DNA from 3 places in the Saccharopolyspora hordei genome. Region 3 is predicted to be linked to each of the others. Evidence: riboswitches for the same ligand, from Rfam matches in the RefSeq annotation. Region 3 holds a riboswitch; each other region holds the start of a gene.
What was found. Region 3 has a riboswitch for cobalamin ahead of HNR68_RS09330 (putative cobaltochelatase). Riboswitches for the same ligand answer to the same signal wherever they lie in the genome.
Positions count from the first base shown of each region.

Region 1: it holds a riboswitch for cobalamin, as region 3 does, so the genes downstream of both, HNR68_RS14025 (ABC transporter substrate-binding protein) here and HNR68_RS09330 (putative cobaltochelatase) in region 3, are expected to answer to the same signal.
Region 2: it holds a riboswitch for cobalamin, as region 3 does, so the genes downstream of both, HNR68_RS24135 (ribonucleoside-diphosphate reductase subunit alpha) here and HNR68_RS09330 (putative cobaltochelatase) in region 3, are expected to answer to the same signal.

Region 1 covers NZ_JACCFJ010000001.1:3,006,852-3,014,346, reverse strand. The annotation lists gene kdgD (5-dehydro-4-deoxyglucarate dehydratase) at 1-590, shown strand, start outside; gene HNR68_RS14035 (enolase C-terminal domain-like protein) at 653-1,990, shown strand; gene lexA (transcriptional repressor LexA) at 2,006-2,659, opposite strand; cobalamin riboswitch at 2,770-2,941, shown strand; gene HNR68_RS14025 (ABC transporter substrate-binding protein) at 3,297-4,817, shown strand; gene HNR68_RS14020 (ABC transporter permease) at 4,817-5,764, shown strand; gene HNR68_RS14015 (ABC transporter permease subunit) at 5,761-6,543, shown strand; gene HNR68_RS14010 (ABC transporter ATP-binding protein) at 6,540-7,495, shown strand, end outside.
Region 2 covers NZ_JACCFJ010000001.1:5,273,569-5,281,063, reverse strand. The annotation lists gene ilvD (dihydroxy-acid dehydratase) at 1-669, shown strand, start outside; gene HNR68_RS24140 (ribonucleotide-diphosphate reductase subunit beta) at 754-1,827, opposite strand; gene HNR68_RS24135 (ribonucleoside-diphosphate reductase subunit alpha) at 1,945-4,311, opposite strand; cobalamin riboswitch at 4,424-4,638, opposite strand; gene HNR68_RS24130 (glycoside hydrolase family 3 C-terminal domain-containing protein) at 4,756-7,119, shown strand; gene HNR68_RS24125 (alpha-ketoglutarate-dependent dioxygenase AlkB) at 7,169-7,495, shown strand, end outside.
Region 3 covers NZ_JACCFJ010000001.1:1,970,894-1,978,388, forward strand. The annotation lists gene HNR68_RS09300 (LysR family transcriptional regulator) at 1-434, opposite strand, end outside; gene HNR68_RS09305 (MFS transporter) at 590-1,816, shown strand; gene HNR68_RS09310 (LysE family transporter) at 1,730-2,362, opposite strand; gene HNR68_RS09315 (S1 family peptidase) at 2,677-3,456, shown strand; gene HNR68_RS09320 (DUF4291 family protein) at 3,628-4,092, shown strand; gene HNR68_RS09325 (GNAT family N-acetyltransferase) at 4,208-4,675, shown strand; cobalamin riboswitch at 4,788-4,912, shown strand; gene HNR68_RS09330 (putative cobaltochelatase) at 4,967-6,988, shown strand; gene HNR68_RS09335 (DUF6346 domain-containing protein) at 7,247-7,495, shown strand, end outside.

The sequences.
Region 1 (7,495 bases), 1.0 Mb from region 3:
TGCTGTTCCCGCCCTACCTGACCGAGGCCGACCAGGCCGGGCTCGCCGCGCACGTCCGCGCGGTCTGCGCGGCCACCCGGCTCGGGGTCGTCCTCTACAGCCGGGCCAACGCGGTCTTCGCGGACACCACTGTCGCCGAACTGGCCGAGCAGTGCCCGAACCTGGTGGGGTTCAAGGACGGCGTGGGCAACGTGGAGAAGATGACCCGCCTGTACGCGCGGCTCGGTGACCGGCTCACCTACGTCGGCGGGCTGCCGACGGCGGAGACGTTCGCGCTGCCGCTGCTGGAGCTGGGCGTGACCACCTACTCCTCGGCGATGTTCAACTTCGTGCCCGAGTTCGCGCTGCGCTTCTACCAGGCGGTGCGCGACCGCGACCGCGCGGCCGTGTACCGGTACCTGGAGGAGTTCGTGCTGCCGTACTGCGACATCCGCAACCGGCGCGCCGGGTACGCGGTGAGCATCGTCAAGGCCGGCATGCGGGTCGTCGGCCGCCCGGCGGGCCCGGTGCGGCCGCCGCTGGTCGACCTGGACGACGCCGAGCTCAGCGCGCTGCGCGACCTGGTCGAGCGCGTGACGGACCTGCGCTGAGGCGGCAACCCCCGGCGCCGCGGCGGTTCCCGGCGCCACGCACACCGAGGACGGAGGGACGGATGGCGCGCACGCAGCCCGTGGTCACCGGCATGCGGGTGGTGCCGATCGCCGGGCACGACAGCATGCTGCTCAACCTCAGCGGGGCGCACGCCCCGCACTTCACCCGGAACCTGGTGGTGCTCACCGACTCCGAAGGCCGGACCGGGGTCGGCGAGGTGCCCGGCGGGGAAACGGTCCGCCGCACCCTCGAGGACTCCGCGGAGCTGGTCGTCGGCCAGCCGGTGGGCCGGGTGCGTGCGGTCCTCACCGCGGTCCGCACCCGGTTCGCCGACCGCGACGCGGGCGGCCGCGGGGTGCAGACCTTCGACCAGCGCGTGACGGTCCACGCGGTCACCGCGCTGGAATCGGCGATGCTCGACCTGCTCGGCCAGCACCTGGAGGTGCCGGTGGCCGAGCTGCTCGGTGACGGCCGGCAGCGTGACCACGTGCCGGTGCTCGGGTACCTGTTCTTCGTCGGTGACCGGGAGCGCACCGACCTGCCCTACCGGAGCCCGGCGGACGAGCCCGACGACGACTGGCTGCGGCTGCGCCACGAGGAAGCCCTCACACCGGAGGCGATCGTGCGCCAGGCGGAGGCGGCGCAGCGGCGCTACGGGTTCCGCGACTTCAAGCTCAAGGGCGGGGTGCTGCCGGGGCCGGTCGAGGCCGAGGCGGTCACCGCGCTGGCGCGGCGGTTCCCCGACGCGCGGATCACCCTCGACCCCAACGGCGCGTGGCCGCTGGCCACCGCGATCGACCTCGGCCGCGCGCTGCGCGACGTCCTCGCCTACGCCGAAGACCCGTGCGGCGCCGAGGCCGGCTGCTCGGGTCGCGAGACGATGGCGGAGTTCCGCCGCGCGACGGGGCTGCGCACCGCCACCAACATGGTCGCCACGGACTGGCGGCAGCTGCACCACGCGGTGCGCGCCGACGCGGTGGACATCCCGCTGGCCGACCCGCACTTCTGGACGATGAGCGGGTCGGTGCGGGTGGCGCAGCTCTGCCACGACTGGGGCCTGACCTGGGGTTCGCACTCCAACAACCACTTCGACGTGTCGCTGGCGATGTTCACCCACGTCGCCGCGGCCGCGCCCGGCGAGATCACCGCGATCGACACGCACTGGATCTGGCAGGACGGCCAGCGCATCGCCCGGGAGCCGCTGCGCATCACCGACGGGCGCATCGAGGTGCCCGACCGCCCCGGCCTGGGCGTCGAGCTGGACCTCGACCGCGTCGAAGCGGCCCACCAGCTCCACCTGGAGCACGGCCTCGGGTCCCGCGACGACGCGGCGGCGATGCAGCACCTCGTCCCGGGCTGGACCTTCGACCCCAAGCGCCCGGCGCTGGACCGCGACTAGCGCGCCGACGGGACCTCAGACGCTGCGGAGGACCGAGACGACCACCCCGAGGACGACCGCGTCGTCACCGTCGATGACCTCGTAGGCCGGGTTGCGGGGTTCGAGCAGGACGTGACCGCCGCGGCGGCGGTAGACCTTCACCGTCGCCTCGTCGTCGATCATCGCGGCGACGATCTGCCCCGAGTGGGCCTCCTGCTGCTGGCGCACCACCACGATGTCGCCGTCGCAGATGGCCGCGTCGACCATCGAGTCACCGCGCACCCGCAGCCCGAACACGGTGCCCCGGCCGGTGAGCTCGCGGGGCAGGTCGATCACCTCGTCGAGGTGCTCGTCCGCGGTGATCGGGGTGCCGGCGGCGATGTCGCCGACCACGGGCACCGGCACCGAGTCGCCCTCGCGGACCGCCGACGGCTGGAGGAACGCGCGCACGTCGATGGGGCGGGACACCGACGGGCTGCGGCGCAGGAACCCCTTCTCCTCCAACGCGTTCAGGTGCTTCGACACCGACGAGGTCGAGCGCAGGCCCACCGCGTCGCCGATCTGCCGGGTGCTCGGCGAGTACCCGTGCCTGGTCACGAAGTCCTGGATGGCGGCCAGGATCCGCTGCTGGCGCAGCGGCAGGGACGAGGGGTCCAGGTGCTCGAAGGCGTCGAAGTCGTAGGCGGCCACCCTCCGGATGGTAGAGGTCGGCACCGCCGCCCGGCGCACTGGCCCGGCAGGGGTGCGCGTGATCTCCGTCCACCGCCCTTGACACCCGTCCCCGCCGGTGCCACCGTCGCCGCTGGAGTTCATGCGACGGTGCGCAGGAAGCCGGTGCGAATCCGGCACGGTCCCGCCACTGTGAGTGGGGAGCTGCCGCCACGTGCGCCACTGCCGCTGCCGCGGTGGGAAGGCAGGCGCGCAGCGACGATCCACGAGTCAGGAGACTGACGCCGTCGTGCCGATTCGCACGGGGTCGCGGAGCCCCGGAGGAGGTACGCGGAACATGCAGCGGCGCGCTGCTCACGATCTCGCCGTCCGGCACAGCTGGCACCACCCCACGCTGCCCACCACGTAGCACCAGCACGCCTTCCCCGCCGTGGGTCGTCCACTGCGGACGGACCGCGCCCGTGCCCGGCCGAGGCCCCAGTGCGCTCGGACCCGCTCGCCATCCGTGGAGAACTCCTGTGCCTCTCGTCCAGCCCACCCCGCCCCCGCTGCGCCCAGCCGTGCGGCGCGGCCGGGGAACGACCGTCCACCGTGTCCTGACCACGCGCGACCGCCGCGCCGCCGACCCGGACCAGGTGCGGCCCGAGGAGGGGGAGCGATGACCACCGTCACCCGGCGCACGCTGCTCAAGGGCGCCCTGGGCACGCTCACGGCCGCCTCGCTCACCGCCTGCGGTGGTGCCGCGAGCGGACCGGACGGGCGGTTGCGCGCGGCGTTCCCGATCGGCGGCGGGGAGGAGTCGCTCGACCCGCACACCAGCTCGCTGTTCGTCGACCAGGCCCGGGCGAAGGCGCTGTTCGACACGCTGGTCGGCTACGCCGACGACATGAGCGTCGTGCCGCGGCTGGCCGAGTGGTGGGAGCCGGACGCCACCGGGACGCGGTGGTCGATCCGCCTGCGCGAGGCCCGCTTCCACGACGGCCGCCCGGTCACCGCCGAGGACGTGCTCTACAGCTACCGCCGCATCGCCGACCCCGCCACGGCATCACCGGCGCGCAAGCAGTTCCTCGACGTGGACTTCGCGGCCAGCCGGGCCCGCTCGGCCACCGAGCTTGAACTCGTGCTGCGCGCCCCGAACTTCGAGTTCCCCTCGGCGTGGGGCGCCCCGGCCACCGAGATCGTCCCGGCCGGCACCACCGAGTTCACCGCCCCGGTCGGCTCCGGGCCGTTCCGGTTCGTCTCCTTCCAGCCGGGTCGGCCCGCCGTCTTCACCCGGTTCGACGGGCACTGGGCCGGGAGGCCGACGCTGGACGAGCTGGAGTTCGTGCCGATCAACGACGAGAGCGCGCGCGTCGCCGCGCTGCTGTCCGGCCAGGTGCACTACGTGCACGACATCAGCGCGCACTCCGCGGCGCTGGTGCAGGGCGACAGCCGGGCCGAGCTGCTCGCCGCGCCGCACGGCACCATGCAGGCCGTGGCGCTCAAGGTCGACCGGCCCCCGTTCCACGACCCGCGCCTGGTGCGGGCCGCGCTGTCCGGTGTGGACCGCGACGCGCTGGTCGCGGTCGCGCTGAACGGGCACGGGCAGGTCGGCAACGACCTGTTCGGCAAGGGCCTGGAGCACTACCCGCCGGACCTCCCGCAGCGCGAGCGCGACGTCGACCGCGCCCGGGCGCTGGTGCGCGAGGCCGGGGCCGAAGGGCTCGCGGTCGACCTGCTCACCAGCTCTGTCGACCCCTGCTTCGAATCGGCGGCGACGCTCATCGCCCAGCAGCTGTCCGAGATCGGGCTGCGGGTCGCCCCGCGGATCGGCCCGGCGGAGACGTACTTCTCCGACATCCGCACCCACGGCGTCGCCGCCCTCACCCGGACCGCGTCGCTGCCCGTCACGACGTTCCTGGCGGAACGGGTGCGCAGCGGTGCGGGCACTGCCAACTACACCGGCTACCGGTCGCCGGAGTTCGACGCGCTGTTCCACCGGGCGCTGAGCACAGTGGACGCTGCCGAGCGTGCCCGGCTGCTAGGGAACGCCCAGCGCCTGGCGCGGGACGAGAGCGGGCTGCTGGTGTGGGGCTTCAGCGACTGGAACGTGGCGGTGTCGCGCTCGGTGTCCGGGCTGCGGGCGGCCCCACCCAACTCGCTGGACTGGGCGCGGTTCGAGCGGGCCGCGCTGGGCTGATGGCGGTGCTGGTGCTGCGGCGGCTGGTGGTCGCCGCGCTGCAACTGGTCGCGGTGGCGGTCGCCGTCTTCGCGCTCACCTCGCTGCTGCCGGGCGACACCGCGGTGGTCGTGCTCGGTGAGCACGCGACCGAGGAGCAGGTGGCGGTGCTGCGCGCGCAGTTGCAGCTGGACCGGCCGGTGTGGGAGCGGTTCCTGGAATGGCTGGGCGGCGCGGTGCACGGCGACCTGGGACGCTCGCTGCTGACCGGGGTGCCGGTGGCCGAGGAGATCGGCCGGGGGCTCGCCACCACGGCGGTGCTGGCGCTGCTCGCGCTCGCGGTGGTGGTCCCGCTCGCGGTGGCGGTCGGCGTCGTGACGGGGCGGCGCCGCGGTTCCCGGCTGGACGTGGTGCTCACCGGCGCGGTCGTGGTGCTCGACTCGGTTCCCGAGTTCGCCCTCGCCCTGCTGCTCGTCGCGCTGTTCTCGCTGCAGCTCGGCTGGCTGCCGGCCACCGCGGCCGGCGCCTCCGGCTGGGAGCTGCTGGCGCAGCCCGCGGTGCTCGTGCTGCCGGTCGGCGTGCTGGTGTGCAGGCAGCTGTGCGCGCTGGCACGCCAGGTCCGCGTCGGCGTGGCCGAGGCCGACGGCGCCGACTTCGCCACGCACGTCCGGATGCACGGCCTGCCCGAGCGCGCGGTGCTGTTCCGGCACGTGCTGCCCAACGGGCTGGCCCCGGCGGTGCAGCAGCTGGCCCGCGCGGTGGACGGGCTGCTCGGCGGGGTCGTGGTCGTGGAGGCGGTGTTCGCCCTGCCCGGCACCGGTTCCGGGTTCGTCGACGCGGTGATGGCCCGCGACCTGCCCGCGGTGCAGGGCTACGCCCTCGTGTTCGCCGCCACCACGATCGCGGTGAACCTCGTCGCCGACGTCGTGTCGCACCGGCTCGTCCCGCAGCGCGAGGTGGTCGCATGAGGTCGGTGACGGCGGTCGTCGGTGCGGTGCTGCTCGGCGTGCCCGGGCTGACCGCGGTGGTCGGGCCGCTGCTGGCGGGCTCGGTGGACTCCGCGGCGGGGCCGCTGCGGCCACCTGACGCGCAGTTCCCGCTCGGCACCGACGTGCTGGGGCGCGACGTGCTTGCGCTCGCGCTCAGCGGCGGCAGCTCGCTGGTCGCGCTGACCGGGGCGTCGCTGCTGCTGTCCTACCTGGTCGGGGTGCCGCTGGCGCTGCTGGTCACCAGCCGCGGCGTCGACACGCCCCTGCTGCGGGTGCTGGACTTCCTGCTCGCGCTCCCCGGGCTGCTGGTGCTCATGGTGCTGGCCGCCGCCGGGTGGCGGGGCGCGGCGCCGCTGGCGCTGGCCATCGCGCTGCTCCAGCTGCCGGCCGTGGTGCGCCTCGTCCGCAGCGCCGCGCTGGCGCCCGGCTGCCGCGCGGCGGTGGAGGCGATGGCGATGCAGGGCGAACCGTGGTGGCGGATCCACCTCGGCTACGTCGGGCGGTGCGTGCTGGGCCCGGTCCTCGTCGACGCCGGGACCCGGCTCAGCCTGGTGCTGTACCTGCTGGCCTCGGCGAACTTCCTCGGGCTCGGGCTGGCCCCCTCGGCCAGCGACTGGGCGGTGCTGGTGGAGCGCAACTCTGACGCGCTGTTCCTGCAGCCGCTGGCGGTCCTGGTCCCGGCGGGCCTGCTCGTGTCGCTGTGCACGGGCATCAACCTGCTGGTCAACCACGTGCTGGCACGCCGGGAGGAGCGATGAGCGAGCCGGTGCTGCGCGCACGCGGGCTGCGGGCCCGGGCCGGGACGCGTGACCTGCTGACCGGCGTCGACCTGGAGCTGCGGCCGGGTGAGGTCACCGCGGTCATCGGCGAGTCCGGCAGCGGCAAGACGACGCTGGGCCTGGCGCTGCAGGGCGAGACTCGGCGCGGGGTGCGGCTGGCCGGGACCGTCGAGCTGTGCGGCACCGACCTGGTGGGCCTGCCCACCGCCGAGCGCCGAGCGGCCCGGGCCACCGCCATCGGCTACCTGCCGCAGCACCCCGCCGCCGCGCTCAACCCGCTCCGCAAGGTCGGCCGGGTGCTGGCCGAGCTGGCGCGCGACGCCGAGGCGGTCCCGGAGGCGGTGCGGTGGGCCGGGCTGGACCCCGCGCTCCTCGACCGGTACCCGCACCAGCTCTCCGGCGGGCAGCAGCAGCGGGCCGTGCTGGCGCTGGCCGTGCTGCACCGCCCGGACGTGCTCGTCCTGGACGAGCCGGCCACCGGGCTCGACGCGATCAGCACCTCCCACGCCGTCGAGGCGCTCACCGAGGTGGCCGGCCGCGGCACGGCGGTCCTGCTGCTCACCCACGACCTCGGCCTGGTCCGGCGCGTCGCCGACTCGGTGGTGGTGCTGCACGAGGGCCGCGTCGTGGAACGCGGCGAGCACGTGCTGACGGCCCCGGCCCACGAACGCACCCGGACCCTGCTCGCCGCCGCGCCGCAGGTGCTCCCGACGACCGGGGAGCCCGCCGCGGAGGGCGGGCTGCGGGCGCGCGGGCTCACCAAGGTCGCGCGGAACGGTCACCGCCTGCTGGACGGGGTCGACCTCGCGGTCCCGCCCGGGCGGTGCGTGGCGGTGGTGGGGCGCTCCGGGTCGGGCAAGACGACGCTCGCCCGCTGCCTGGCCGGGCTGACCCGGCCGGACGCCGGCCAGGTGCTGCTCGACGGGGTCCC
Region 2 (7,495 bases), 3.3 Mb from region 3:
GGCCTGCTGCACGGCGACTGCATGACGGTGACCGGGCGGACGGTCGCGGAGAACCTGGACGAGCTCCGTCCGCCGGAGCTCGACGGCGAGGTGCTGCACCAGCTGTCCGACCCGATCCACCCCACCGGCGGGCTGACCATCCTGCGCGGCTCGCTCGCCCCGGACGGTGCCGTGGTGAAGAGCGCGGGGTTCGACTCCGCGCGGTTCGACGGCACGGCACGGGTCTTCGACGGCGAGCAGGGCGCGATGGACGCGGTCGAGGACGGCACCCTGAAGCCCGGGGACGTGGTCATCATCCGCTACGAGGGCCCGCGCGGGGGTCCGGGCATGCGGGAGATGCTCGCGGTGACCGGGGCGATCAAGGGCGCCGGCCTGGGCAGGGACGTCCTGCTGGTCACCGACGGCCGGTTCTCCGGCGGGACGACGGGTCTCTGCATCGGGCACGTCGCCCCGGAAGCCACCGACGGCGGACCGATCGCGCTGGTGCGGGACGGCGACCCGATCCGGCTGGACCTGGCCGCCCGGACGCTGGACCTGCTCGTGGACGACGCGGAGTTCCAGCGACGGCGGGCGGAGTGGGCGCCGCCGCCACCGCGGTTCCGCACCGGTGTGCTGGGCAAGTACGCGAAGCTGGTCGGCTCGGCAGCCGAAGGCGCGGTCTGCGGCTGAACCGGGAACGGCTCCGGCCAACACCGACTCGCTCGCGTCCGTGGTGGCGCGGTGAACGGCCGGGCCGCTCACCGCGCCGTCGGATCAGTCCCAGGTGAGCGAGCCGCCGGACTGGTACTCGATGACCCGGGTCTCGAAGAAGTTCTTCTCCTTCTTCAGGTCCATGGCCTCCGACATCCAGGGGAACGGGTTCTCGGTCTCCGGGAACACCGGCTCCAGGCCGAGCTGGTCGCAGCGGCGGTTGGTGATGAAGTGCATGTACTGGGCGCAGAGGTCGGCGTTGATGCCGAGGATGCCGCGGGGCATGGTGTCGCGGCCGTAGGCGATCTCCAGCTCGCAGGCCTCGGTGAGCATCTGGCGCACCTCGGCCTGGAACTCCGCGGTCCACAGGTGCGGGTTCTCCAGCTTGATCTGGTTGATGCAGTCGATGCCGAAGTTCAGGTGGATCGACTCGTCGCGCAGGATGTACTGGTACTGCTCGGCGACGCCGACCATCTTGTTGCGGCGGCCCAGCGCCAGGACCTGCGCGAACCCGGTGTAGAACCACATGCCCTCGAAGACCACGTAGAAGGCCACGAGGTCGCGCAGGAAGGCCTGGTCGGCCTCGGTGGTGCCGGTGGCGAAGTCCGGGTCCTCCAGGCTCTGGGTGTACTGCAGGGCCCACGCGTCCTTGTCGGAGATCGACGGGATCTCCCGGTACATGTTGAACAGCTCGCCCTCGTCGAGGCCGAGGCTCTCGCAGACGTACTGGAACGTGTGGGTGTGCACGGCTTCCTCGAACGCCTGGCGCAGCAGGTACTGCCGGCACTCGGGGTTGGTGATGTGCCGGTAGACGGCCAGCACGACGTTGTTGGCCACCAGCGATTCCGCGGTGGCGAAGAACCCGAGGTTGCGCTTGAGCAGCAGGCGCTCGTCGTCGCTGAGCCCGTCGGGGGACTTCCACAGCGCGATGTCGGCCTGCATGGAGACCTCGGTGGGCATCCAGTGGTTGTGGCAGCCGGCGAGGTACTTGTCCCAGGCCCAGCCGTACTTCAGCGGCAGCAGCTGGTTGACGTCGGCGCGGGCGTTGATCATCGCCTTCTCGCTGACGTCGACGCGCCCGCCGGAGCGGTCGATCTCACCGAGGCCTGCGGGGGAAGAGGACTGCGGGGTAGGCATCTCTCGTGGTGCTCCAAGGGATCCCGGTCGACGACCGGGAGGTCGGGTGTCGGCTCGTGGAGGTGCGCGACCTCGACGGGGACCGGGGGCCTGCCTCATCGAAGTCGCGTCACGGGGTCACTGGCAGGCTTCGCAGTCGGGGTCGTCGACGGAGCAGGCGCTCGCCGGGACCGCGGTGGGGACGGCGTTGAGCCGGCCGTCGGTGCCGCGCAAGGTGCTCTTCTCGACGTGGGTGGCGCTGGTCGACCGCAGGTAGTAGGTCGTCTTCAGGCCCGAGCGCCAGGCCTGCCGGTAGAGCTCGTCGAGCTTGCGGCCGCTCGGGGAGGCGACGTAGAGGTTCAGCGACTGGGCCTGGTCGATCCACTTCTGCCTGCGCGCGGCGGCTTCCACCAGCCAGCGCGGCTCGATCTCGAACGCCGTGGCGTAGAGCTCCTTGAGCTCCTGCGGGATCCGCTCGATCGGCAGCAGGCTGCCGTCGTGCAGCTTCAGGTCGGCGACCATCTGCTCGTCCCAGAGCCCGGCCCGCTTGAGGTCGGCCACCAGGTGCGGGTTGACGACGGTGAAGTCGCCGGACATGTTCGCCTTGACGTAGAGGTTGCGGTAGACCGGCTCGATGGACTGGTTGACGCCGCAGATGTTGGCGATGGTGGCGGTCGGCGCGATGGCCATGACGTTGGAGTTGCGCATGCCGTCGCGGACGACGCGCTCGCGCAGCGCGTCCCAGTCCAGTGTGGACGACCGGTCCAGGTCGACGTCACCGCCGCGCGCCTCCGCCAGCAGCTCCAGCGAATCGAGGGGCAGCACGCCGCGGCTCCACAGCGACCCCTCGAAGGTCTCGTACCGGCCGCGCTCGACGGCCAGCCGGCTGGACGCGCTGATCGCGTGGTAGCTGATCAGCTCCGTGCTGCGGTCGGCGAACTCGACCGCGGCCCGCGAGGCCGGCGGCACGCGCAAGGTGAACAGCGCGTCGGCGAACCCCATGAGGCCCAGGCCGATCGGCCGGTGCCGCAGGTTGGACCGCCGGGCCTCGGGGATCGTGTAGAAGTTGATGTCGATGACGTTGTCCAGCATCCGCACCGCGGTGCGGGTGGTGCGCTCCAGCTTCTCGGCGTCGATGCCCTCGGGCGTGACGTGGCGGGCCAGGTTGATCGAGCCGAGGTTGCACACCGCGACCTCGTCGGTGCTGGTGTTCAGCGTGATCTCGGTGCACAGGTTCGAGGAGTGCACCACCCCGGTGTGCTGCTGCGGGGACCGCAGGTTGCACGGGTCCTTGAAGGTGATCCACGGGTGCCCGGTCTCGAACAGCATGGTCAGCATCCGCCGCCACAGGTCGACCGCGCGGACCCGCTTGACGACCGTGATCTCACCGCGGTCGGCGGCCCGCTCGTAGGCCCGGTAGCGCTCGGCGAACGCGGTGCCGTAGAGGTCGTGCAGGTCCGGGACCTCGTCCGGGGAGAACAGCGTCCACTGCTCGTCGGCCTCGACCCGGCGCAGGAACTCGTCCGGCACCCAGTTCGCGGTGTTCATGTCGTGCGTGCGCCGCCGGTCGTCACCGGTGTTCTTGCGCAGGTCGAGGAACTCCTCGACGTCGATGTGCCAGGTCTCCAGGTAGGCGCACACCGCGCCCTTGCGCTTGCCGCCCTGGTTGACCGCCACCGCCGTGTCGTTGGCGATCTTCAGGAACGGCACCACGCCCTGCGACGTGCCGTTCGTGCCCTTGATGTGCGCGCCGATGCCGCGCACCGGGGTCCAGTCGTTGCCGAGGCCCCCGGCGTACTTCGACAGCAGGGCGTTGTTGCTGATCGAGTGGAAGATGCTGGACAGGTCGTCGTCCACAGTGGTCAGGAAGCAGGAGGACAGCTGTGGCCGGGTGGTCCCGGCGTTGAACAGCGTCGGCGTCGAGCACATGAAGTCGAACGACGACAGCAGGTCGTAGAACTCGACGGCGCGGGCCTCCCGGTCGTCCTCGCGCAGTGCCAGGCCCATCGCCACCCGCATGAAGAACGCCTGCGGCAGCTCGTACCGCACCCCGCCCTCGTGCAGGAAGTACCGGTCGTAGAGCGTCTGCAGGCCCAGGAAGCCGAACTGCAGGTCGCGTTCGGGGACCAGGGCGCGGCCCAGGCGGTCGAGGTCGAACCCGGCCAGCTCCGGGTCCAGCTGCTGCAGCTCGACCCCGCGGCGCACGTGCGCGGCGAAGAGGTCCGGGTAGTCGGCGTCCGGGGCGACGCCGAGGAACCGCAGCGCGTCGCGGCGCATCCGGCCCAGCAGCAGGCGCGCGGTGACCTGCGAGTAGTTCGGTTCGGTCTCGATCAGGGTGCGGGCCGCCATGACCTGGGCCAGCGACAGCTCGTCGTCGCTCATCCCCGCGTAGCCGGTGCGCCGCACCTCGTCGAGCACGGCTTCGGCGGACACGCCGGGCAGTCCGGCGCAGGCCTGGTGGACCGCGGTGGACACCTCGGTCCAGTTGTCGAGTGTCGCCGTCACGCTCTCTCTCCCTCGCGAGCTCGGTGGACCACGAGCGCGCGCAGGCAGACAGCGACGGCACCGGCCGCCGTTCGTCCGCGCGGACCCGCCCTCGAGGTCCCGGACAGCACGCTGTGCGCGTGCACCGGTGGCAGGTCTTCGGACTCACGGGCGGCCTACTGGTCGTGGCTTCCCAGGCGTGGTGCCCAGTGCTGTACCCGCCGCCCGGGTGGGCGTCGGGTCACGACGGTCGTTCCCGTTCACCGCTGCGGGGCAGTCCCGGACTCGCACCGGGTTCCCTCTTGCCTCACCGGATCGCTCCGGTGAACCACCAGCGAGCGACACACTACATCTTGGGTCCGCGGTCGGCGCGAAGGGGCAGATGTCGGCGCGCCGCGCGCACGGTCGACAGGTGTCGGAGCTGTGTTCGACACTGTCGCCAGGAGCGAGCCGAAAGGGGTTGCCGTGGACGAGGAGCGGCTGCGGTCACTGCTGGCGGAACTGAGCACCGCGGAGAAGGCTCGGCTGCTGACCGGCGCCGACTTCTGGACGTTGCACCCCGCACCGGGGATCGGGCTGCGTTCGCTGGTGCTCTCCGACGGGCCCAACGGCGTGCGCGGCACGACCTGGGACGAGCGCGACACCGCGCTGCTGCTGCCGGTGGCCTCCGCACTGGGGGCGACCTGGGACCGGGCGGCGGCGCGGACGGCGGGGGAGCTGTTCGGCGACGAGGCGCGGCGCCGGGGCGTGCACGTGGTGCTGGCGCCGACGGTCAACGTGCACCGGAGTCCGTTCGGCGGCAGGAACTTCGAGAACTTCTCCGAGGACCCGCTGCTCATCGGCGAGATCGGCGCGGAGGTCGTCGCGGGCGTCCAGTCGCGCGGGGTGGGGGCGACACCGAAGCACTTCGTCGCCAACGACACCGAGACCGAGCGGTTCACCTACGACGCGGTGGTCGACGAGCGCACCCTGCGCGAGGTCTACCTGGCGCCGTTCCAGCGGATCGTGTCCAAGGCGCACCCGTGGCTGGTGATGGCCGCCTACAACTCGGTCAACGGCCAGACGATGACCGAGAACGCGCGGCTGGTCAACGAGGTGCTCAAGGGCGAGTGGGACTGGGACGGCGTGGTGGTGTCGGACTGGTTCGCCACCCGCTCGCTGCGCGAGTCCGCGCTGGGCGGGTTGGACCTGGCCATGCCGGGGCCGGAGAGCCCGTGGTCGGACGACGAGCTCGCCGAGGCCGTGGAGCGGGGCGAGGTCCCGGTCGAGGTGCTCGACGACAAGGTGCTGCGGCTGCTGCGCTTGGCCTCCCGCGTCGGCGGTTTCGACGACACCGAACCCGTCGGTGGTCCGCCGCCGGAGCAGGCCCGGCCGGTCGTCCGCGACCTCGCCACCCGCGGGTTCGTGCTGCTGCGCAACGAGACCGTGGACGAGGCGCCGGTGCTGCCGATCGACCCGGCGGTGTCGACGGTGGCCGTGATCGGGGAGAACGCCACGATCCCCGCGGTGCAGGGCGGGGGTTCCTCGCACGTGAGCCCGCCGCACGTGGTGACCCCGCTGGACGGGCTGCGCGCCGCGCTGCCCGACGCGGAGGTGGTGTACCGGCGCGGGGTCCGGCACCGGCGGTTGCTCGACCTGATCGCCCCGGAGGAGGCGTTCGACCCGGACGGGGAGGGCACCGGCGTCCGCGTCGACTTCCTGGACGGCGACGGAGCGGTGCTCGGCAGTGAGCTCCGCGGCACCGACCGGCTGCTGTGGTCGTCCGGGCTGCCGCACGGCGCGGCGAGGGTGCGGCTGCGGGTGCACCTGCGCGCCGAGGTCGGCGAGCACGTGTTCGGCGTCAACGGGACCGGGCACTTCCGGGCGGAGATCGCGGGACGGGACGTGCTCGAGGCGGACGTGGCCCGCACGGAGGAGATCACCGACCCGATGGGGGACATGCTGGAGCCGCCGGAGCAGCGGTTCAACGTGGTGCTGGTCGAGTCGGACCTCGACGACTCCGGTCGCGCGTCGCTGACCGTGGAGTACACCCCGCGGAGCACCGAGGGCCTGGTGGCGGTCGGCCTCGGCCACCGCGCGCAGGAGTGGGACGACGCCAGCGAGCTCGCGGCGGCCGTCGACGCCGCGCGCGAGGCCGACGTCGCGGTGGTGGTGGTCGGCACCAACGACGAGGTCGAGACCGAGGGGCGCGACCGCACCTCGCTGGACCTGCCGGGTGCGCAGGACGCCCTGGTCCGCGAAGTGCTGGCGGTGAACCCCCGGACCGTGGTGGTGGTCAACGCCGGGGCGCCGGTGCTCATGCCGTGGAGCGACACCGCGCCGGCGGTGCTGTGGACGTGGTTCGGCAGCCAGGAGTACGGCGACGCGCTCGCGGACGTCCTGCTGGGGCGGGCGGAGCCCGGCGGCCGGTTGCCGACCACCTTCCCCGCGGCGCTGGCCGACGTGCCGGTGCCGCTGCCCGCGGTGCAACCGGTGGACGGCGAACTCCGCTACGAGGAGGGCACGTCGGTGGGCTACCGCGCCTACCGGGACCGCGGCGTGACGCCGGCGTTCTGCTTCGGGCACGGGCTCGGCTACACCACGTGGGAGTACCTGGCGGCCGAGGTCGACGGGGACGTGGTGCGGGTCGCGCTGCGCAACACCGGTGAGCGGGCGGGCCGCGAGGTCGTCCAGGTCTACGCCGCGGACCCGGTGCGGCTGGCGGGTTTCGCGGTGGTCGAGGCGGAGGCGGGCGCCGAGGTCTCGGTGGACGTGGAGGTCGAGCCGGGGACCGGCGAGCTGCGCGTCGGACGCAGCGTCGAGGACCTGCGCCTGGTCGTCCCGCGCTGACGCGCCCGCCGAGGCGAGCTGCGACGATGGGGCCCGGAGAGGAGCGCCGGTGGATGCGCTGATCCCGCGCGCCCGAGCGGAGATCGCCCCGGGCGCGGTGCACGTGCCGGACTGGTTGGGCCTGGCCGAGCAGCGAGACCTGGTGCGGGCCTGCCGGGAGTGGGCGCGGGCCGGGATGCGCTCGCCGACGCTGCCGGGCGGGGGTGTGATGTCGGTCCGCACGGTGTGCCTGGGCTGGCAGTGGATCCCCTACCGCTACTCCCGGACGCGGGAGGACGGTTCGCCGGTGCCGCCCGTCCCGGACTGGCTGGCCGACCTCGGCCGCCGGGCCCTGGCGGACGCCTACCAGCAGCCCGCGGACGACTACGCGCCGGAC
Region 3 (7,495 bases):
GCGGGCCGCACGAACGCCACGTCCACCCGGTGCTGCACCAGCGCGGAGACGTGCTCGGTGAAGTCCAGGGCGAGGAACTCGACGGAGACGTCCGGGCAGGCCCGCTGGAAGGCCTGCACGACGGCCGGCGTCAGCTCGGCCGAGCCGTTGCTCATCACCCCGACCCGCAGCGTCCGCTCCGGCGGCGCCTCGGTGACGTCGGCGACCGCGGCGTCCAGCGCGGCCAGCAGGGACCGGGCGTGCCCGACGAACCGCTCCCCGGCCGGGGTGAGCCGCACGGGCGAGCGCTCCAGGAGGCGCACGCCGAGGTCGCGCTCCAGCTGCTTGACGTGCGCCGTGACGGACGCGGGCGACCGGAACAGCCGCTCGGCGGCCTTGCCGAAGTGCGCCTCCTCCGCGACCGCCAGGAAGGACGTCAACCGACGCAGGTCCATGCTCGCAGCGTACGAACCCGCGGAAGTCCTGAGCGGGTCCGCGGAGCGGCCGGACCTGCGGTTCCGGGAAGCCGTTCGAGACGGAGATCACGGCCGCGTTCACGATTCCTGAACGACTGCTGTGCCGCCGCGCGACGAGGGCTTAGAACCACCGGGTGCGCAACGGATGGTTGCCCGCCGCGCTGCTGATGACCGCGGTGGGCTGGGGAGCGAACCAGTTCTCGTCCCTGCTGGGCGCCTACCAGCGCGACCTGGGACTGCCCGGCCCGGTGACGACGGGCCTGCTCGCGCTGTACGTGGTCGGCCTGCTGCCGGGCCTGCTGCTCGGCGGCCCGCTGGCCGACCGCCGCGGCCGGCGCCCGGTCGTCCTCGGTGCCGTCGTGCTCAACGCCGCGGCGACCACCGCGCTCATGGCCGGCGTGCTCGCCGCGCCCTGGCTGGCGGTGGGGCGGCTGGTGACCGGGCTGAGCACGGGCGCGGTGCTGGCCGCGGGCAGCGCGTGGGTCCGGGAACTGTCGCACCCGCCGTTCGGGACCGCGCGGGAGGACGGCGTCGGCGCCCGCCGGGCCGGGGTGATGCTCTCGGCGGGCTTCAGCGTCAGCGGCCTGGTCTCCGCCCTGGTCGCGCAGTGGGGGCCGCACCCGCTGGTCACCGCGTACCTGCCGCACCTGCTGCTGTGCGCGGGCGGGGTCGTGCTCGCGCTGTCCTGCCCGGAGACGCGCGCACCGGGGAGCGGTTCGGGTGCGCGCGGTCTCGGCACCCGCGACCCGCGGTTCCGCCGCCTCGTGCTGCCGGTCGCGCCGTGGGTGTTCGTCGGGCCGACGGTCGCGTTCGGGACGCTGCCCGGTCTGGTGGCCCGGGACCTGCACGGCGTCGAGATCGTCTACGCCGGCGTCACCGCGCTGCTCACCCCGGGCCTGGGCGCCGTGGTGCAGCCCCTCGCGCGGCGCTCGGCCCGGCGCGGTGAGCGCGCCCCGGCCGTGGTCGGCCTGCTGGTGCTGGCGGCCGGGCTCGGGCTGGCGGCGGTCTCCGTGGCGTGGGTGCTGCCCTGGTGGGCGTTGGCGGCGTGCCTGCTCATGGGCACCGGGTACGGGTTCACGGTGACGTTCTGCCTCACCGTGGTGGGGCGGATCGCCGGACCGGGCGAGCTGGCCCGGCTCACCGCCGTGTTCTGGTGCATCGCCTACCTCGGCTTCGCCACGCCGTTCGCGATCAGCCTGCTCGCCCCCGTGGTGCCTGCCCAGGTGGTGCTGCTGGTGCTGGTCGGGCTCGCGCTGGCCACCGGCGCGCTGGTCTCAGGTCGTGACCAGCCCGACCGAGATGGTCAGGAACGCCGCCGCGCTGACCACGTCCAGCGACTTCGCGACGCGGGGGTCCTGTAGCCGGTCGGCGATCCGGGCGGCGCCGAGCACCATCGAGGCCTCCCACACCAGGGCCAGCAGCAGGAAGACCACGCCGAGCAGCACCAGCTGCAGCGCCGGGGAGGCGGCCGCTCCCACGAACTGCGGCAGGAACGCCAGGCTGAACAGCAGCATCTTCGGGTTGGTGAGGTTGCTGAGCAGCCCGCGCAGGTAGGGGTCGGCGTCGTCGACCGGCGGTCCGGCCAGCGTGCCCTCGGTGGTCTTCTTCCTGGTCAGCCACAGCCCGCGCAGGATGGACGCGGCCAGGTAGACCAGGTAGGCGGCGCCGATCCACTTCAGCGTGGACAGCACGGCGGGGTGGCTGGTCACGAGGGCGCCGAGCCCGGAGATCACCAGTGCCACCTGCAGGATGCTCGCGGTGTGGATCCCGGCGAGCGCGAGCATCCCCGCCCGCCGGCCGCGGTGCAGCGAGGTCCGCAGCAGCAGGAAGAGGTCGACGCCAGGGGTCAGCACGACCACCGCGCTGGCCACCAGGAAGGCGGGCAGCGGGGTCAGGTCCACGAGCACGGTTCACTCCTCCGGACAGCGCGCAGCGTTGATCACTCGAACGGGTTTGATCTGTCAGCTGATCAAGCGACGTTTCGCGGACCCGGCGCTGCGAGGCGCTCCAGGTCCGCGTCGGCACGGGAAGGACGAGCGACGGTCCACACTGACCGGCTCAGAAGGATTTCCCGTCTAATCCAATCTTAACGAAATATTTTCCTGCGAATGTGTGAGTTGTGCCTCGTGATGTGTCGGTACGCGACTGACTACTGTGTGCCATCAGCATGATCCGCGACAGTGGGAGGGTCGACGTGGCGCGTGGCAGGACCGGATCCGCAGTGCGAGGGCTCGTGATCACCGGCGCGGTGGTGGCGCTCGCCGGGGCGCACCCCGAGGTGGCGGGCGCGGCGGACGACACGCAGGCCCGGATCGTGGGCGGTACCGAGGCCACGACCGCGGAGGCCCCGTGGGCGGTCGCCGTCACCGACGACCGCGGTCGGCAGTTCTGCGGTGGGGCCCTGGTGGCGCCGGTCAAGGTCGTCACGGCCGCGCACTGCGTGGTGGACGAGATCACCGGCACGCAGCGCGCACCGCAGGAGCTGCGCGCGATCGCGGGCCGCACCGACCTGCGCACCGACGAGGGCGTGGTCGCGGACGTGCAGGCGGTGTGGGTGCACCCGAACTTCCGCGGCTACACCAGCGGTGACGACGTGGCGGTCCTGACGTTGAACGCGCCGCTGCCGCAGCGCCCGGTGCCGCTGGTCGACCCGGGCGACACCGAGCACTACCGGCCGGGCACGGTCGGCCGCGTCTACGGCTGGGGCAGGACCAGCGAGTCCGGGTGGCCGTCGGAGGGCCTGCGCGCGGTGGACGTGCCCATCACCACCGACGAGGCGTGCCGGGGCGCCTACGCGGACTACGACCCGCAGAGCATGTTCTGCGCCGGGTACCCGGAGGGTGGCCGCGACGCGTGCACCGGCGACTCCGGTGGCCCGATCGTGGCGGACAACCGCCTGATCGGGGTGGTGTCGTACGGCACCGGCTGCGGTCGGCCGAACACGCCGGGCGTCTACACCCGCCTCTCCCGCTACGCCGACGAGCTCACCGGCCAGCTCTGAAACCCGGTTGATCCGGCGCTCGCCTGCCGCAGGGTGACGTGGTGTGGGAGATCGGGTGAACCGCGCGGTGCGGGCGAAGCAGACGGAGTCGTCCCTGACCGTCCACCAGGCGCACTCGCCGGAGATCGCCGACGCGCGGCCCTGGCGGCCGGGACGTTCAAGCGCGAGCGCATGACCTGGATCAAGCCGTCCTCCCGGTGGATGGCCCACCGCTGCGGCTGGGCGACGAAGCCGGGCCAGGAGCGGGCGCTGGCAGTGGAGGTCACCCGTGCGGGCTTCGCGTGGGCGCTCGAGCACGCCTGCCTGAGCCACTTCGAGCCGGACGTCCACGGCACCCGGGAGGTGTGGGCGGAGCAGAAGAGGACGAGCCCCGTCCGTGTCCAGTGGGACCCGGAACGGGACCTGCTCCACCGGCCCCTGGACCACCGCTCGACCCAAGCGGGACTGGGCGGCGAAGCGGTGGAGCGCTACGTGGGCGAGTGGACCACCTCCCTCACCGACGCGACCGGGACGATGCGCGAGATCGCCGCGCTGGTCGCCGCCGGCGACCTCGACGCCGCCGAGGCGGCGCTGCCCCAGGAGACGCCGTACCCGCTGCCGGACCACATCGCCCGCCGCCTCGGCGCCACGGCGTGACGCGGTCACACCGACCGTCCCGCGCGGTCGCGGACTGGGCCGAGGGAGTGGTGTTGGCTACTCACGGTGCAGGTAGATGCGGGTGCGGAGACCGTGCTGTGATATCCAGGAGAGGATGACCCTCGAGCCTCTCGCGACCGCCGTCCACCGCGCCTACACCGCGGACCTGGACGCCGCGGACTTCTACCGGATGCTGCGCCTGCGCGTCGACGTGTTCGTCGTCGAGCAGGAGTGCCCCTATCCGGAACTCGACGGTCGCGACCTCGAGGAGACCACCCGGCACTTCTGGATCGACTCCGCGGACGGGTACGTGCTCGGCTACCTGCGGTTGCTCGAGGACCCCGACGGCACCTTCCGGATCGGCCGGGTGTGCACCGCCAAGTCCGCGCGCGGGCACGGCCTGGCGCGCAAGCTGATGCGCGCCGCCGTCGCCGAGGTGCAGAACGCCCCGGCGGTGCTCGCCGCGCAGGTCTACGCCAAGGACTTCTACGCCTCCTTCGGGTTCGTCGAGGACGGCGAGGAGTACCTCGAGGACGGCATCCCGCACATCGACATGCGTCGCGAACCCCGCCGCCGCGCCTGACCCGAGTTCCGGCCGCGCCGGCAGTGGCGCGCGTCTCGGCGGGGCGGTGGGCGGTTGGGCCCACCGGTCCGGTTCTGCGACGATCTCCGTGATCCGAATGCAAGGGGTGCGGCAGGAAGCCGGTGCGAGTCCGGCACGGTCGGCGCCACTGTGACCGGGGAGCGGCCCTCCCCCGAGAGCCACCGGGACGACCTGGGAAGGCCGGAGGGGCGCGGAGATCCGGGAGTCAGGACACTGCGGCCCCTTGTTCCCGCCACCGGGGCGTCCGAACCCCGAGGAAGGAACGTCGACGTGGTCGCTGCTCCCCGTTTCCCCTTCTCCGCCGTCGTCGGTCACGACGACCTGCGGCTGGCGCTGCTGCTCAACGCCGTGCACCCGCGCATCGGCGGTGTGCTGGTGCGCGGCGAGAAGGGCACCGCGAAGTCCACCGTGGTGCGCGCGCTGGCGTCGCTGCTGCCGCCGCTGGACGTGGTCGCCGACTGCCGCTTCGGGTGCGACCCGGCCGGACCCGACCCGCAGTGCCCGGACGCGCCGCACGGCTCGGCCGCGACGCAGCGCCCGGCGCAGCTCGTCGAGCTCCCGGTCGGTGCCACCGAGGACCGCCTGACCGGCTCGCTGGACCTGGAGCGGGCGCTGACCGAGGGTGTCCGCGCCTTCCAGCCGGGTCTGCTCGCCGCCGCGCACCGCGGCGTGCTGTACGTGGACGAGGTGAACCTGCTGCACGACCACCTCGTCGACCTGCTGCTGGACGCCGCCGCGATGGGCCGCGCGCACGTCGAGCGGGAAGGCGTCTCGGTCACGCACCCCGCGTCGTTCCTGTTGGTGGGGACGATGAACCCGGAGGAGGGCGAGCTGCGGCCGCAGCTGCTCGACCGGTTCGGCCTCACCGTGCACGTCGCGGCGTCCCGCGACGTCGACACCCGCACCGAGGTGGTGCGCCGCCGGCTCGCCTTCGAAGCCGACCCGGCCGGGTTCGCCGCGCAGTGGGCCGACGCCGACGCCGAGCTCGCCGAGCGCATCCGCGCCGCGCGGGACCGGGTCCGGCACGTGGCGCTGCCGGACGCCGAACTCCGCCGGATCTCCGCGCTGTGCGCGGCCTTCGACGTCGACGGGATGCGCGCCGACCTGGTGCTGGCCCGCACCGCCGTCGCGCACGCGGCCTGGCGCGGCGCCGACGCGGTCACCGAGGCCGACGTCGAGGCCGCTGCCCGGCTCGCCCTGCCGCACCGGCGTCGCCGGGACCCCTTCGACGAGCCCGGCATGGCCGAGGACCAGCTGGAACAGGCGCTCGCCGAGGCCGCGGAGCACGCCGGGGACGACGGCGACGAGCCGCCGGAGGGACCGGACGACGGCCCCGGGGGTGGCGGCGGTCAGTCGCCGGACGGGCCGACGGAGCCGACCGGCGGCAGCGGCGCGGACGAGGGCGGCGACGGGCGCGCCCCGGCGGACAAGCCACCGGCCGCGCCGACGCCGGCGTTCCGGGCGCGGCTGCTGGAGGTCCCGGGCCTCGGTGAGGGCGCGCCGGGACGGCGCTCGCGGTCGCGGTCGCGCAGCGGCCGGACGACGCGTCCGTCCGCTGTGGAGGGGCACGGTGTGCACGTGGCGGCCACCCTGGCCGCCGCCGCACCGCACCAGCTCGCGCGGGGGCGCAGCGGCCCGGGACTGGTGCTGCGGCCCGGTGACCTGCGGCGCGGCATCCGGGAGGGCCGCGAGGGCAACCTGGTGCTGTTCGCGGTGGACGCCTCCGGGTCGATGGCCGCCCGGGAGCGGATGTCCGCGGTCAGCGGTGCGGTGCTGTCGCTGCTCCGGGACGCCTACCAGCGGCGGGACAAGGTCGGTGTGGTGACGTTCCGCGGTGGGTCGGCGGAGCTCGCGCTGCCCCCGACGTCCTCTGTGGACGTGGCGGCGGCGCGGATGCGCGGACTGCGCACGGGTGGCCGCACCCCGTTGGCCGACGGGTTGCTGCAGGTCCAGCGGGTGGTGCAGCGCGAGCGGACGCGCGACCCGCAGCGCCGCGCCCTGGTCGTGCTGCTGACCGACGGGAAGGCCACCGTGCCGGTGCAGTCCGGGCTGAGCGGGCGCGACCGCGCGCAGCGCGCGGTGGACGACGCCCTGCGGGCCGCCGGGCTGGTGGCGAGCACGGGCGCGGCGTCCGTCGTGGTGGACTGCGAGAGCGGGATGGTCCGGCTGGGCCTGGCCGCCCGGCTGGCCGCGGCCCTCGGCGGCCCGTGCCTGCGGCTCGAGGAGCTCTCGGCGGAGAACGTCGCGGGGGTCGTGCGAGCCGTCCGGGACGAACGGCCGCGCGCCGCTTGATCTCGGTTTGGTTACGAGATCGGCTGACACGAGTACCGGCCCGCTGCTCGGATTGGTACGGTGGCTGCCGTCCACCTGACCCCCAGGGGTGGACTTGCGAAGTGCCCCCGCGCTCCCGGCGACCCCCAGGCTGGTTGAGTGCGGGGGCCTCTCAGTCTCTGGCCCCGGTTGTGACGTGTGCCGGGTCCGCGCGGTTCGTCCGTTCCTCGGTGCGAAGATGCTGCACCGAAGTGTGTTCGGTACCGCCGATGGAGGGACATGGGCTCGCAGTCGGCCGCACCTGCGGGGGAGGCGGCGCGGAACCCGCGGACGCCGCCGTGGCGCCGGCCGTGGGCTGAGCTGCCGCGCGAGGAGCGGTTCTGGCGCACGGCTTTCGTGGCCTCCCAGGTCCTGGTGCGCGTCGTGATCGCACTGGTCTGCTACACGGTCTTCGTGCTCACCGGCGCGGTGGCGTCCGACGGCGCCGTGACCGACCGCGGCACCGCGCTGGCCACGCACTGCGAGCGG